One region of the Lachnospira eligens ATCC 27750 genome, then DNA from elsewhere that is predicted to be linked to it. Evidence: predicted binding sites of a transcription regulator. Region 1 holds the regulator's gene; the other holds the start of a gene.
The links. Region 1 encodes HrcA, which represses chaperone genes, less so after heat shock. Its sites were predicted from a motif close to TGTTAGCACTCNNNNNNNNNGAGTGCTAACA; they were not measured.
Positions count from the first base shown of each region.

Region 2: a site for HrcA is predicted at 4,993-5,023, ahead of EUBELI_RS02505 (co-chaperone GroES). Genes of this name have one in related genera too.

Region 1 is NC_012778.1:1,398,862-1,407,226, reverse strand. It holds gene EUBELI_RS06615 (3-isopropylmalate dehydratase large subunit) at 1-1,184, shown strand, start outside; gene EUBELI_RS06610 (AP2/ERF family transcription factor) at 1,181-1,993, opposite strand; gene thrC (threonine synthase) at 2,213-3,700, shown strand; gene EUBELI_RS06600 (C39 family peptidase) at 3,758-4,633, opposite strand; gene hrcA (heat-inducible transcriptional repressor HrcA) at 4,845-5,939, shown strand; gene grpE (nucleotide exchange factor GrpE) at 5,957-6,595, shown strand; gene dnaK (molecular chaperone DnaK) at 6,663-8,365, shown strand, end outside.
Region 2 is NC_012778.1:520,054-528,418, forward strand. It holds gene EUBELI_RS02475 (methionyl aminopeptidase) at 1-845, shown strand, start outside; gene EUBELI_RS13870 (spore coat associated protein CotJA) at 989-1,129, shown strand; gene EUBELI_RS02480 (spore coat protein CotJB) at 1,126-1,404, shown strand; gene EUBELI_RS02485 (manganese catalase family protein) at 1,406-2,005, shown strand; gene EUBELI_RS02490 (DUF6062 family protein) at 2,075-2,812, shown strand; gene EUBELI_RS02495 (transglutaminase domain-containing protein) at 2,870-3,952, opposite strand; gene EUBELI_RS02500 (DNA-3-methyladenine glycosylase family protein) at 4,044-4,907, shown strand; gene EUBELI_RS02505 (co-chaperone GroES) at 5,089-5,376, shown strand; gene groL (chaperonin GroEL) at 5,448-7,073, shown strand; gene EUBELI_RS13535 (DUF6106 family protein) at 7,154-7,660, shown strand; gene guaB (IMP dehydrogenase) at 7,820-8,365, shown strand, end outside.

The DNA of each region.
Region 1 (8,365 bases):
CGGGAGATATCGTAACTGTTAATGTTGACAGAGTAATGATTCATGATATTTTCATTCCATTTGTTAAAGAAAAATTCGAGGAAATGGGATTCACTAAGATATGGGACCCTGATAAGGCTGTTCTTATATATGACCATCTTGTTCCAGCAAGTCAGGTTGATGATACAAGACATTTCCGTATTGGTAATGAATTTGTGGAAGAATACGGAATGAAGAATATCCACCGTTCAGACGGAATCTGCCATCAGTTAATGACAGAGGCAGGTTATGTAAAGCCGGGAGATATCGCATTTGGTACAGACAGCCACACAACAACATACGGCTGTGTTGGTGCATTTTCATCAGGTATCGGATATACAGAGATGGCAAGTGTATTAGGAACAGGCAAAATGTGGGTTAAAGTTCCACAGACTATCAAGGTAACAGTTAATGGAAAGCTTCCTGAAAATGTGCGTTCAAAGGATATCATATTAAGACTTATCGGTGACCTTGGAGCAGATGGCGCAACTTATCAGGCACTTGAATTCACAGGTTCAACAATTGACGAGATGAGCGTTGCAAGCCGTATGACTATGTCTAACATGGCTATTGAAGCCGGTGCCAAATGTGCTCTTTTTACACCAGATGAAAAGACAGCAGAGTACTGTAATGTAGAACTTACAGATGAATTAAAGGATTTAAAGGGAGATGCGGATGCAGTATATGCAAGAGAGATTACATATAATGCAGAGGATTTAGTTCCAGTTATTGCATGTCCATCACAGGTAGATAACATCAAGCCTGTTACAGAGCTTGCCGGAACAGCAGTAGATCAGGTATTCATCGGTTCATGTACTAATGGAAGATTAGAGGATCTTCAGTGTGCAGCAGCTATTCTTAAGGGTAAGAAGGTTGCACCATTTGTCAAGTTAATAGTTACTCCTGCAAGCCGCAAGATATATAAAGAAGCTCTTGCAGACGGAACACTTGAGACACTTGTTGAAGCCGGAGCAATTGTTACACATCCAGGATGCGGATTATGCTGTGGACGAACAGGCGGAATTCTTACTGACGGAGAGGTAGTTGTTGCAACTAACAACAGAAACTTCCTTGGAAGAATGGGAACAAGCAAGGTTAAGATATTCCTTGCGTCTCCAGCTACAGCAGCAGCAAGTGCTATTGCTGGAAAGATTGTGGAGGCTTAAAAACAGACAGACTTTACATAATTTCTGAAATTCTTAGACAATATAATATTGTGATAAAGGGAGGCATATTCTACGGAGGATATGCCTTCTATGTAATTAGGGGTATAAGTTATATTTACAAGGCCTGAAAGCATGTCAACGGCCTTGTTATATGCAATTGCAGCTTCCGCTTCGGATGAGAATTCACCGAGTATATAGTCGCCGTTAATATGAATCCTGGTTCTGTACATAATTCGTCCATTCTTAGTAAACTGGGAAACACCATTGTATTTATTGACAACAAGAATGTTTTCGTATCTGTAATCATGCGTATCCCCATTTTTAAATACATAATCCCTGCCTTTTACAGAGTGGCTTCTTACTCCGAATCTTGAGAGAATGCTTGTCTGCATTCCATAATCATTTACAAAATAATATCCTCCGCGGCTCATAATTGTGTGGTTGGAATAGTAAAAAAGGTCATCAGTAGAAAACTGTAAAACCTCATGTTCTTTGAGAAAATACAGGAAATATTTATGGCACATATATATAGGTGTCTTTATATAAATGTTGTTATCCCTGAAATTGATAAGTGAGATGTATTTACCAAGAGAAAGTGTCATTGCTTCATTATATGAAGTTGTTCTGTGGTCAGTATCAATCCAGTGGTCAGAAGAATTGTTTATTATCTCACAGGCTTCGTTGTACATGGCATGACAGGAAGCCTCGTCAGAGGAACTTCCGAGGCTGATGTGTTTATTCTTATATGTAAATGACGCACGGTAATATATTTCACCGCTTTTCTTTCTTGCCTCGTAAACTCCTGTCATGGTGAGTCTCCTTTAAATATTGTTACATGGATTATAACATATATTAAAAGAATGCGGGAAAACATATAAGTGAAATGTGTAGAAAATGTGGCAAAATATCAAACAAATGATGAAACTGATATATAAAGGTATTGTTTTTGCACAGAAGTCTGTTGTATAATATCAAAAGCCTACGACGTTTTCGCAGGCACACTATATTAATTATGAGGTGTATTAAAGATGAGCATGTTCTACAGAAGTACTAGAGACGACAGTGTTAAGGTTACTGCATCGCAGGCTATATTAAAGGGGCTGGCAGCAGACGGAGGACTTTTTGTACCAGAGAGTATTCCATCATTAGATAAAAGCTTAGAAGAGTTGTCTAAGATGAATTATAAGGAAGTTGCTTATGAAGTTATGAAGCTTATGCTTGATGATTTCACAGAGGAAGAACTTAAGAGCTGTATAGACAGAGCTTATGATTCTAAGTTTGATACAGAGGAGATGACTCCACTTGTTAAAGTTGAGAATGAATATTTCCTTGAACTTTTCCATGGAGCTACAATAGCTTTCAAGGATATGGCACTTTCTATACTTCCACATCTTCTTACAACTTCTGCAAAGAAGAACAATGTTAAGAATGAAATTGTCATTCTTACAGCTACATCAGGAGATACAGGAAAGGCAGCTTTAGCTGGATTTGCTAATGTTCCTGGAACTAAGATTATCGTATTCTATCCTAAGAATGGTGTAAGCCCAATTCAGGAGAAGCAGATGGTTACACAGAAGGGTGACAATACATATGTAATCGGGATCAAGGGTAACTTTGATGATGCGCAGACAGGTGTTAAGAATATTTTCTCTGATAAGGAATTAGAGAAGGTTATGAATGATGCCGGATTCCAGTTCTCATCAGCTAATTCAATCAATATCGGAAGACTTGTTCCTCAGATTGTCTACTATGTATATGCATATGCCAAGTTATTAGCTAATGGAGAGATTAAGGATGGCGAGAAGATAAATGTAGTTGTTCCTACAGGTAACTTTGGTAATATCTTAGCTGCATTTTATGCTAAGAACATGGGACTTCCTATTAATAAGTTTATCTGCGCATCTAATGAGAATAAGGTATTATATGATTTCTTTACAACAGGTGAGTACGACAGAAACAGAGAATTCGTTCTTACAACTTCACCATCTATGGATATTCTTATTTCAAGCAACCTTGAGAGACTTATATACAGAATTGCCGGCAATAATGCAGCTAAGAATGCAGAGCTTATGGCATCATTAAAGTCAGAAGGAAAATACAAGATTACAGATGATATGAAAGCACAGTTAGCTGACTTCTATGGCAATTATGCTACAGAGGCAGAGGACGCTGCTACAATCAAGAAGATATATGAAGATTGCGGATATGTAATCGATACACATACATCAGTTGCTGCAACTGTATATGATAAGTACAGAAAGGAAACTGGCGATACAACTAAAACAGTTATTGCTTCAACAGCAAGCCCATATAAGTTTACAAGAAGTGTTATGAATGCTATTGATTCTAAGTATGATTCAATGGGAGACTTCGAACTTGTAGATGAGCTTAGCAAGATAAGCAATGTCAAAGTTCCTAACGCAATTGAAGAAATCAGAACAGCACCAGTTCTTCATGATACTGTATGTGATTCTGATAAGATGTGTGATGAAGTTAAGAAGATTCTTGGAATCTAATATTATAAGAAAATAAAAATCTCCGGACCGTGTGATGATGGTCCGGAGTTTTTTTATTTATCTGTCAACAATTACTCCCTGACAGCCAAGTTCAAGCCATCTTTGATAAAATACAGAAAATTTATATGTTTTTATTTCTCCTAACAGAGGATCAGCCGTGTATACTTCATCTGCTGATGCATCAAATCCAATCATAACCAGGCAGTGTTCCATACCGGGCCAGATAACAAGCTGACCATCCTTAGCAATCCATACAGAAGAACCATAATCAATAGAATTCATATTCATAGCTGCCCACACAATAACAGGCTGTCCATTTTCAACATACTGGCAGAGCTGGTCGATTGAGGCTCCAGATATATTAATGGCATGGGCACCATACAGATTAGCACAATCTGTAATAACTGGAGCATAGCAGCCGTATGATGATTTATCAAAAGGTGTTCCTACAAAAGCTGTGTTAGGATTGGCAGCAGGGTAGTCTTCTTTTTTTAAATAATTAGCAGCCAGGTCTGTCTTATCAGCATCATATCCAAGATAGTTAAGAACCATAGTGAGAGATGTGACTTCACAGCCGGTAGGAAGCTCCGGTAACTGATTCAGACACGGAAAATTATCTATATACGCTTTTCTTCCAGATGTCAGTAGTTCTTTCAGTTCATTTTCAGAATGAATTGTATTGTGAAAATCTTTATAAGAATCCTCTGGATTATTATTTTTATTATTATCCTGTGAACTGTCAGAATTATTAACTTCTCCACGCGATAAATCATCCGATGAAATAGTCCCAACTGGTGTTATGTTAATACTTACATTATCAGGAGAAGAATTTTTCATATTGATAAGGAATGATGATATTGTAACAGATGCAGCGATAAGAGAAAGTATAAGCAGAATCTTTAAAAATGTTTTTTTTGAACTGTGTTTTTTCATTATAACTCCTTGGTAAATATCTCTATATATAATAATGATATTTATAGCTGAATTATATAGTATGTTAAGATTCTGTTCAATAAATTTATAAATTATTTATAGAAAAAAGAAATATTATTGTTGACATCACGAAAGGGTAGTGATATCTTAAATGTATCGATATTAGCACTCCAATCTGATGAGTGCTAACAAGATGAAAGGAGAGGATGCCATGGAGACGGATGGACGACTGGATGACCGTAAGGTTAAGATACTTAAAGCTGTTATTCAGAATTATCTTGATACCGGAGAACCGGTTGGCTCAAGAACGATTTCCAAGCTGACTGACTTACAGCTAAGTTCAGCAACTATAAGGAATGAGATGGCAGACTTAGAAGAGCTTGGCTACATTGTACAGCCACATACCTCTGCTGGAAGAATTCCAACTGATAAGGGTTACAGATTATATGTTGACGATTTAATGGCCCAGAAAGAGGAAGAGATATCCTTAAGAGAACAGCAGGTTGGTGATAAAGAGAAAGAACTTGATTCTATGAAGGATGCCTTATCAGAGAAGGTAGACAGAGTAGAGGAGCTTCTTCAGAATGTAGCAAAGGTTCTGGCGAATAATACTAATTATGCCACGATGATAACAACTCCTAAGGTAACTGGTAATAAGTTAAGATTTGTTCAGCTTTCACAGCTTGAACCGAATAAGCTTCTTGCTGTTATTGTTATGGAAGGTAATCTTATAAGGAACAAGGTTATAACTATCAGCGAGGATATTTCACCAGAGAATCTTCTGAAGCTTAATCTTCTTCTTAATACAACACTCACAGGTCTTACATTGCAGGAAATGCATCTGGGACTTATATCCAAGATGGAGAGCCAGGCAGGTGAGCATATGGGTATTGTTAAAGAAGTGTTAGACGCGATTGTTGAGACTATAAGTAAGGCTGACGACCTGAAGATATACACAAGCGGCGCAACTAACATATTCAAGTATCCGGAGCTTAGTGATTCCGGGAAAGCAAGTGAGCTTATATATGCCTTGGAGGAAAAACAGGGCTTGTCTGGACTTGTTAATGACAAGGATGATTCAGATAAGACTGAAGATGATAACCACGGCATTCAGGTATATATAGGAAATGAAACACCGGTTGAGTCCATGAAGGACTGTAGTGTGGTAACAGCCACATATGAATTGCAGGATGGAATGAAGGGAACAATTGGTATTATTGGACCGAAGCGTATGGATTATGAAAAGGTTGTTGATACCTTAAAAGAGATGCAGACGCATTTGGATGATGTATTTAAGAAAACTTAGGAAAGGTTGGTATTGAAGTGTCAAAGGATGTAAAGAAAAAGAAATCAGAAGAGACAGTTCAGGATGAAGTAAAGAATCAGGAGACTGATGCTAAGAAAGAAGAAGCCTGCAACTGCGAATCAGAATGTAAGGCTGATGAAAGTCAGAATACATGTGAAGCTGATGAATCAGACAAGGCCGAGGCACAGGATGAGAGCACTGAGAGCTCTAAGAAGAAAGATCCTAAGGATGCAGTTATAGAAGAACTTCAGGACAGAGTAAAGAGGCAGATGGCTGAGTTTGATAATTTCAGAAAGAGAACAGAGAAAGAGAAATCTACTATGTTCGAGATGGGAGCCTCAGATATCATTAAGAAGCTTTTACCTATTGTTGATAATTTCGACAGAGGATTTAAGAGTGTGACAGATGAGGAACTTGAAACTCCATTCGCTAAGGGAATGGATATGGTTCACAAGCAGCTTTTAAAGATGCTTGAGGATGCAGATGTTAAGCCTATTGAAGCTTTAGGCGGTGAGTTCAATCCAGATTTCCACAATGCAGTAATGCATGTCGAGGATGATTCAGTTGGAGAGAACATCGTAGTTGAAGAGTTTGAGAAGGGCTACACATACAGAGACCAGGTTATAAGACACAGCATGGTCAAGGTTGCTAACTAGCGATAAGCCAGAAAGCATATGTAACACAAGGTATTAATCAATTTAATTATAGAAAGGACATTTTATCATGGGAAAGATTATTGGTATTGATTTAGGTACAACTAATTCTTGCGTAGCTGTAATGGAAGGTGGTAAGCCAGTTGTTATCGCTAACGCAGAAGGTTTAAGAACTACTCCTTCAGTAGTTGCATTTTCAAAGACAGGAGAGAGACTTGTAGGTGATCCTGCAAAGCGTCAGGCAGTTACTAATGCTGATAAGACAATCTCTTCTATCAAGAGACATATGGGTACAGATTACAAGGTTGAGATTGATGGAAAGAAATATACTCCACAGGAAATCTCAGCTATGATTTTACAGAAGTTAAAGTCAGATGCAGAGAATTATCTTGGTGAGAAGGTTACAGAGGCAGTTATAACAGTTCCTGCTTACTTCAACGATGCACAGCGTCAGGCTACTAAGGATGCTGGTAAGATTGCAGGTCTTGATGTAAAGCGTATTATCAACGAGCCTACAGCAGCTGCTTTAGCTTATGGTCTTGATAATGAGCATGAGCAGAAGATTATGGTTTACGATTTAGGTGGTGGTACATTCGATGTGTCTATTATCGAAATCGGTGATGGTGTAATTGAAGTTCTTGCTACAGCTGGTAATAACAAGCTTGGTGGTGATGATTTCGATAATGCTGTTACACAGTATATGTTAAATGATTTCAAGGCTAAGGAAGGCGTTGACCTTTCTAAGGATACAATGGCTCTTCAGAGACTTAAGGAAGCAGCTGAGAAGGCTAAGAAGGAACTTTCAAGCACAACTCAGACAGAAATCAATCTTCCTTACATCACAGCTACAGCTGAAGGACCAAAGCACTTTGAGATGACTCTTACAAGAGCTAAATTCGATGAATTAACACATGACCTTGTAGAAAAGACTGCAGAGCCAGTTAAGAATGCACTTTCAGATGCAGGTCTTACAGCTTCAGAGCTTTCAAAGGTATTATTAGTTGGTGGTTCTACAAGAATCCCTGCTGTACAGGATAAGGTTAAGTCATTAACAGGACATGAGCCAAGCAAGACTCTTAACCCAGATGAGTGCGTAGCTATCGGTGCTTCTATCCAGGGTGGTAAGTTAGCTGGTGATGCAGGTGCTGGTGATATCCTTCTTCTTGATGTAACACCACTTTCACTTTCAATCGAGACAATGGGTGGTATTGCTACAAGACTTATTGAGAGAAATACAACTATTCCTACAAAGAAGAGTCAGATTTTCTCTACAGCTGCTGATAACCAGACAGCCGTTGATATCAACGTTGTACAGGGTGAAAGACAGTTTGCCAGAGATAACAAGTCACTTGGACAGTTCAGACTTGATGGTATCCCTCCAGCAAGAAGAGGTGTTCCACAGATTGAAGTTACATTTGATATCGATGCCAATGGTATTGTAAATGTATCTGCTAAGGACCTTGGAACAGGTAAGGAACAGCACATCACAATTACTGCTGGTTCTAACATGTCTGATGAAGATATCGATAAGGCAGTTAAGGAAGCTGCTGAGTTCGAGGCTCAGGATAAGAAGCGTAAGGATGCTATTGATGCACGTAACGAAGCTGATTCAATGGTATTCCAGACACAGAAGGCTATGGATGAGGCAGGCGACAAGCTTGATGCTTCTGACAAGGCTGCAGTTGAGACTGACCTTAACGCATTAAAGGCACTTGTTGATGGTTCTGACCCAGAAAACATGACAGATGCACAGGTTGATGAAATCAAGGCTGC
Region 2 (8,365 bases), 880 kb from region 1:
GCTGGTGTAACAGTGGGAAAAAATATTGTGACTGTCACATGGAATTTGATAGAAAATTAGATAATTTCAAGAGAAAGTTTCATAAGGTACCACCAAGAAATATTATTAAGAATGAAGAACAGCTTGCAGGAATGAGAGAAAGCAGCAAGATTAATATTGCTGTGCTTGATTATGTTGCAGAGAATATTCATGCAGGAATGACAACTCAGGATATAGATGATTTGGTATACAAGAAAACAACCGAGATGGGTGGAATACCTGCACCACTTAATTATGAAGGATTTCCAAAGAGTGTGTGTACTTCAATTAATGAGCAGGTATGTCATGGAATACCATCCAAGAATATCCAGCTTCTTGATGGTGATATAATTAATGTTGACTGTTCAACGATATTAAACGGATATTTTTCGGATTCATCAAGAATGTTCTGTATAGGTAATGTTGCACCAGAACATAAGAAGCTGGTGGATGTTGCAAAAGAATGTGTTGAGTTAGGTCTTGCACAGGTTAAGCCATGGGGACATCTTGGAGATGTTGCGGCGGCAATAAATGAACATGCAAAGGCTAATGGATATTCAGTAGTAAGAGAAGTTGGTGGACATGGAATAGGTCTTGAATTTCACGAAACCCCATTTGTAAGTTATGTAATTAAGAAGGGAACAGGAATGGTCATGGCACCGGGCATGGTATTCACAATTGAGCCAATGATTAATGCGGGACTTCCGGACATATATATAGACGAGGGCAACAACTGGACAATATATACAGATGACGATTCGTACTCAGCACAGTGGGAAATAATGGTTCATGTGACTGAGGACGGATATGAGGTGATGTCGTATTAAGATAGATGTAGCCACGATTATGTAGTGTAGGTGACTCCGGCATTGGTGTATAAAAACATGGCTACAGCTATCTTGATAGGACATACAACAATAAGTGAAAAGCTCCATATACTGTAGTGATACATGTATATGGAGCTTATTTTATGATGATGACACAACAGGTTCCGGCGATGTGCTATGTACCGTGGCAGCGTTGGGATGAATTATATGAGCCTTCGCGGGCAATTATGAGGGGGACTATGTTTCCTGTACTTGATAAACCATTTACAGGAGGCAGGTCATGAATTGTTGTAATAATATAAGAAATGAAAAAGCTATGATTATGAAGAATATTTATGAGCTTGGCTTTGCACTTGTTGAAACTATGCTTTATCTTGATACCCATCCGGATGATGCTGCAGCTATTGAATATTATGCAGAGATTAAGGATAAATATGTACAGTTTATGAAAAAATATTCAGATTATTATGGACCTCTCAGCATGGAATATATGGTAAATGACAACTACTGGATGTGGGTGGCAACACCTATGCCATGGGAATACAAGGGAGGTATGTGATATGTGGAATTATGAGAAGAGACTTCAGTACCCGATTAATATAAAGAATTGTAATCCAACACTGGCGGCAATGATTATTTCGCAGTATGGTGGACCAGATGGTGAGCTTGGAGCATCAATGAGATATCTGTCACAGAGATATTCCATGCCATACAGGGAGGTTGCCGGGCTGTTGACTGATATAGGTACGGAAGAGCTTGGCCATCTTGAAATGGTCAGTACAATGGTTCATCAGCTTACAAGAAATCTTACAATGGAACAGATAAAAGGAACTCCGTTTGAGGCATATTATGTTGATCATACAGTTGGAGTATGGCCGCAGGCTGCAGGAGGTGTACCTTTCTGCGCACTTGAATTCCAGTCAAAGGGGGATGCAATAACTGATATTGTAGAGGATATGGCAGCCGAGCAGAAAGCAAGGAGTACTTATGATAATCTGTTAAGACTCTGCCGTGATGATCCGGATGTGTATGAACCGCTGAAGTTCCTAAGAGAAAGAGAGGTTGTGCATTTCCAGAGATTCGGAGAAGCTATGTCGATTATACAGAGCAAGCTGGATTCTAAGAATTTCTATGCATATAACCCGGAATTTAAAAAATAATAAATAGAATGATATTAATAAAATATTATGATAGAATACATTTATAAAAGACTGATTAAAGGAGTACCTATGAAAGAGAAGATATATACTATACCTGTTAATGATGCATTTTCATCAGACTGTGAATGTCCGATTTGTTCAATGTATAAAGCATTGGAGGATGATGCGGTAAGCTATACAATGGGCCCTAGTTATATGGAAGATGATATAAGGGCTGTGACCGATAAAAAGGGTTTCTGCCAGAAGCATTTAAAGAAAGTGTATGACTGTGAGAACAGACTTGGCTTTGCCCTTGTCATGAAGACACATCTTGACAGAGTGATTAATGATATTGAGGGTCTGCAGGATGGAAAAGTGGCAGGAAAGTCTATGTTTAAGAAAGCTGATAAACCTTCCGTGACAGCATATACTGAACAGCTTGAAGGCACATGTTTTGTATGTGAAAGGATTGATAACACATTTCAGAGATATCTGGATACTATATTTCATATGTATAAGCATGATAGTGATTTCAGGGAGAAGTATAAAACATGCAAGGGATTCTGTACGAAGCATTATGGCATATTGCTTGAGCAGGCAGCTAATTCTTTAAAGGGGGATATGTTAGATGAATTTATTAAGATAACTAACAGTCTCTATATTGAGAATATGAAGCGGGTAAGAGATGATGTGGAATGGTTTATTAATAAATTTGACCACAAATATATTGATGAGCCATGGAAGAATGCGAAAGATTCACTGGTAAGAGCTATGATAAAGGATGGTTCATATATAGCAGATGAACCGGGGAAAAAGAATAACAGATAACAAATGGTCACTTGTTTATAAAGCCTGATAAAGGCATATATAACAAGTGACCTGTTTTTAGAATGTGAAAGTAACTGTATATAATGTGTAATTGGTTCTGTTAGTGGTTTTGTAGGCATAGGATAACTGGATTCCAGCATTAGATACTGCTGATTTGATATCAAGGTCAGCTGTTGTTGTAAATTCTATATGTCTGGTCCGGTTTCTTATGCAACGCAATATGTAATTATCGAATTCGTTCTGTGTATTAATGACCTGAAGCTTTGACTGAACAGGATATGTGTATATGTATCCGTTAGCAGGGTTGGCTGCATTTACAGCGGAATTCCATGTGTGGTCAATTGCCATATCGGCATCTGTTATATTAAAATATCCGTGGTCGATATACTCTGATGTTGAACCAACAGGGTCATCCCATGTGACATCAACCTGATACCAGTCGTTCCCAAGTTTAACTACATTCCAGATATGCTGCTGGCTGCCCGCTGTACCTGATAATGTGTAATTCTCAATACCGAGCATATCCATAAAAGTCTTGAAACTTTCTGTGTATCCGCTACATACAGCCTCACCGTTAATAAGAGCGTCATAAGCATTAAAGGTTGAACCGCCATTATCAATATATGTTATATGTGATACAAGATAATCATGTATTGCAAGTTCATTTTCATAATCGCTTTTATGTGGTGAAGTAACTTCTGAAAGGATTTCAATATATTTGTTATAAAGTTCAAGCTGGCGTTCGTTAAGCTGGGATGTATTGTCTGAATTATATGCTTTCATTATTGCATAATTATCCCAGCAGTCATAAGTTATCACCATATTGTAACCATCTTTAATTCTGCGGTATTCACACTTTATCTGTTCTATGCCGCTAATTCTTGTCAGCCACTCATTGGCATCAATAAGCTTGTCATCGGCAACAAAAATATCACATTCATTATTGTTATTTTCCATGGATTGTATTATAAACTGAATTATATCTTCGGTTGTAGCTGCTTTATTATCAAATGGTATATATGAAATTTCTGAAGAAGTATCAGAGGTATTGTTATTGGTAAAAGGTATACTGCATCCGTAAAGAGATGCTGTTAATATTGCTCCGGCTAAAAGAGACGCCCAATATTTTCTGAATTTCATGTGTTGTCTCCTATTGATTAAATTATATATAATTGTATAACGGGGTTGTTATAAATGTAAAGCAAAATGATAAGAAATATGGAGGATAATTATGGCAGATTATAAATTAAAAAATGTATGTGATTTCGATCTGGCACAGACATTGGAATGTGGACAGTGTTTTCATTTTGTAAAGCTCGATGAAGAGGATTATGTACTGACGGCAAAGGGGTATGTATTACATGTTTCACAGGAGGCTGATACCGTTACATTTTATGATACAGACAAAGATGAATATGTAAATGTATGGAAAGATTATTTCGATATGGACAGGGATTATTCAGCAATTAAGAAAAAGCTGCTGGAAAAAGATGATAAGTTAAAGGATGCAATTGAAAGCATGTGGGGAGTGAGGATTCTTAATCAGGATTTTTTTGAAACACTTATATCATTCATTATATCGCAGAATAAGCAGATACCTCATATTAAGAAGATAGTAGCTGATATATCTGCAAAGTTTGGTACATATAAGGGAACATATGGTGGAGCGGATATGTATACATTTCCAACACTTGAACAGCTTGCCAATGCAAGTGAAGAGGACTTTAAAGAGTTAAAGACAGGATTCCGTGCGCCATATATTATGGATGCAATAAGAAGGAATATGGCAGGCCAGTTTGATATAAATGAACTTAAGAGCATGGATTATGATTCGTGCATTAAGGAACTTATGACAATAAAAGGTGTTGGAGAGAAGGTTGCCAACTGCGTAAGCCTTTTCGGACTTGGAAAGAAAGAAGCATTTCCTGTTGATGTGTGGATTAAAAGAATTATGGAGACAATGTATTTTGACGGTGTGGACACTCCAAAGGATAAGATTGCTGCTTTTGCAAAGGAACAGTTTGGGGAACTGGGGGGATTTGCACAGCAGTATCTGTTTTATTATGGAAAATCAATAAAAATGGGTGTTAAATAATAATTATTAATAAAATCTAAAAAATATAATATATTTGAATTAGCTGTTGACAAATAAAAGCATGAAGTGTTACATTATGTGCAGTGGTTAGCACTCGAAAAGAATGAGTGCTAACAGAAATATGAATGCTGCCATGAAGGGTTCACTCTTATGTGGAGACAGCGGAATGGAGGAATATATAATGAAATTAGTACCATTAGGAGACAGAGTTGTTATTAAAGCATTAGTTGCAGAGGAGACTACTAAATCAGGAATCGTACTTCCTGGACAGGCTAAGGAAAAGCCACAGCAGGCAGAAGTTATTGCTGTAGGTCCTGGCGGAGTTGTTGATGGTAAGGAAGTTGTTATGCAGGTTAAGCCTGGTGATAAGGTTATCTATTCTAAGTATTCTGGAACAGAGGTTAAACTTGATGAAGATGAGAATCTCATCATTGTAAAGCAGTCTGATATTCTTGCTATCATTGAATAATTGACAATGTCAGTTGCAGATGAGGGCGGTATGAACATATAAGAAGTATATTTATTTAGGAGGCTATTATTATGGCAAAGGAAATCAAGTACGGAATTGAAGCTAGAAAGGCTTTAGAGGAAGGTGTTAATAAGTTAGCTAATACAGTAAGAGTAACTATCGGACCTAAGGGTCGTAATGTTGTTCTTGATAAGTCATATGGTGCACCACTTATCACTAACGATGGTGTTACTATTGCTAAGGATATTGAACTTGAAGATGCATTCGAGAATATGGGTGCACAGCTTGTTAAGGAAGTAGCAGCCAAGACTAATGATGTTGCAGGTGATGGTACAACAACAGCTACTGTTCTTGCACAGGCTATGATTAATGAAGGTATGAAGAACCTTGCAGCAGGTGCTAACCCAATCGTATTAAGAAAGGGAATGAAGAAGGCTACTGATTGTGCTGTTGAAGCTATTGCAGGTATGAGCGAGAAGGTAACAGGCAAGGATCAGATTGCCAAGGTTGCAGCTATTTCAGCAGGTGATGAGGAAGTTGGACAGATGGTAGCTGATGCTATGGAGAAGGTTTCTAACGATGGCGTTATCACAATCGAGGAATCTAAGACAATGAAGACAGAGCTTGACCTTGTAGAAGGTATGCAGTTCGATAGAGGATACATTTCAGCATATATGGCTACAGATATGGATAAGATGGAAGCAGTTCTTGATAATCCATATATCCTTATTACAGATAAGAAGATTTCTAATATTCAGGAAATTTTACCAGTTCTTGAGCAGATTGTTCAGAGTGGTGCCAAGCTTCTTATTATTGCAGAAGATGTTGAGGGCGAGGCTCTTACAACACTTATCGTTAATAAGTTAAGAGGAACATTCAATGTTGTAGCTGTCAAGGCTCCTGGATATGGTGACAGACGTAAGGAAATGCTTAAGGATATCGCAATTCTTACAGGTGGTCAGGTTATTTCTGAGGAACTTGGACTTGAGCTTAAGGATACAACAATGGATATGCTTGGTAGAGCTAAGTCTGTTAAGGTTCAGAAAGAGAACACAGTTATCGTTGATGGCGAAGGTGCTAAGGAAGATATTGATGCAAGAGTTGCACAGATTAAGGCACAGCTTGAGGAGACAACTTCTGAATTTGATAAAGAGAAGTTACAGGAAAGACTTGCAAAGCTTGCAGGTGGTGTAGCTGTTATCAGAGTTGGTGCTGCAACAGAGACAGAGATGAAGGAAGCTAAGCTTCGTATGGAAGATGCTCTTAATGCAACAAGAGCTGCTGTTGAAGAAGGTGTAGTATCAGGTGGTGGTTCTGCTTATATCCATGCTTCTAAGAAGGTTGCAGAGCTTGTTAAGACACTCAGTGGGGATGAGAAGATTGGTGCCCAGATTATCTTAAAAGCACTTGAAGCTCCATTATTCCACATTGCATACAATGCTGGTCTTGAAGGCGCTGTTATCATCAATAAGGTAAGAGAGTCAGAAGTTGGTACAGGATTTGATGCATACAAGGAAGAGTATGTCAACATGATTGACGCTGGTATCCTTGACCCGGCTAAGGTTACAAGAAGTGCATTACAGAATGCTACAAGCGTTGCTTCAACACTTCTTACAACAGAGTCAGTTGTTGCTAATATTAAGGAAGACGCTCCAGCAATGCCAGCAGGCGGTGCAGGCATGGGCGGAATGATGTAATTCCACAATATAACTAAAACATAGAGCCCGGTGGGTAAATTCCCGCCGGGCATATTGCTTTAAAGAAAGGTTATTGAATTATGATAGAAGGAACAGTAGAGCAGATTGTTAAAGTTACCGCTCCTAAGATTTCAATTTTTTACAGAATAATACTTGTGATTGCATGTCTGCTAGCAGCGACAACAATTGTGCAGACAGGCTGGTTAGGTGTTATTGTACTGGTTATATTTATATTTTTCACGGTGTTTGTATTCGAGTATTATAATGCTGAATATGAATATTCATATGTTGATGGAAGCCTGACTATAGATAAAATTATGGCTAAATCAGTAAGAAAGAATGTCGGCAGTTTTGACCTTACAAGAGCAGTTCTTGTGGCTAAGGTAAATAGTCAGGAAGCTTTAGGCAAAGCCAGACAGCAGTTAAGAACATATAATTGTTCGTCAGGAGTAGATGACCCTGAAGATATTGTAATATACACATATGACAATGACAGTAACGAGATGATAAGACTGTTTATGCTTCCGGATGATTCAATGAAAGAAGCAATTGTAAGTGCTGTTGGTAACGGAGTTGCACATTTATAAAAAATGTTTGACTTTTAGCGGCAGTTTTGTTATATTCTCTTGTAACATATTTATAAACTGACTAAGCTGTCAGATACTTGTAGAAACATCCGGATTAATTTATTTATTCGGATTTTTTCTATATATTAAAACACAACAGAAAGCGAGGATTTTAGCAAAATGGGTAAAATTATTGGTGAAGGCATTACATTTGACGACGTACTTTTAGTTCCACAGTATTCAGAAGTAACACCTAATATGATTGACCTCTCAACACAGCTCACTAAGAATATTAAACTTAACATTCCTTTAATGAGTGCAGGTATGGACACAGTTACAGAACACAGAATGGCAATCGCAATGGCTAGACAGGGCGGTATTGGTATTATTCATAAGAATATGTCAGTAGAAGCTCAGGCAGAAGAAGTAGACAAGGTTAAGCGTTCAGAGAATGGTGTTATCACAGACCCATTTTTCTTACATCCAGATAATACATTACAGGAAGCTAATGACCTTATGGGCAAGTTCAGAATTTCCGGAGTACCTATCACAGATGATAATGGCAAGCTTGTCGGTATCATTACTAACAGAGACCTTAAGTTTGAGGAGCATTTTGAAAGACCAATCAAGGAGTGCATGACAAGCGAGAATCTTATCACTGCTCCTGTTGGAACAACTCTTGAAGAAGCCAAGAAGATATTAGGAAAGGCAAGAAAAGAGAAGCTG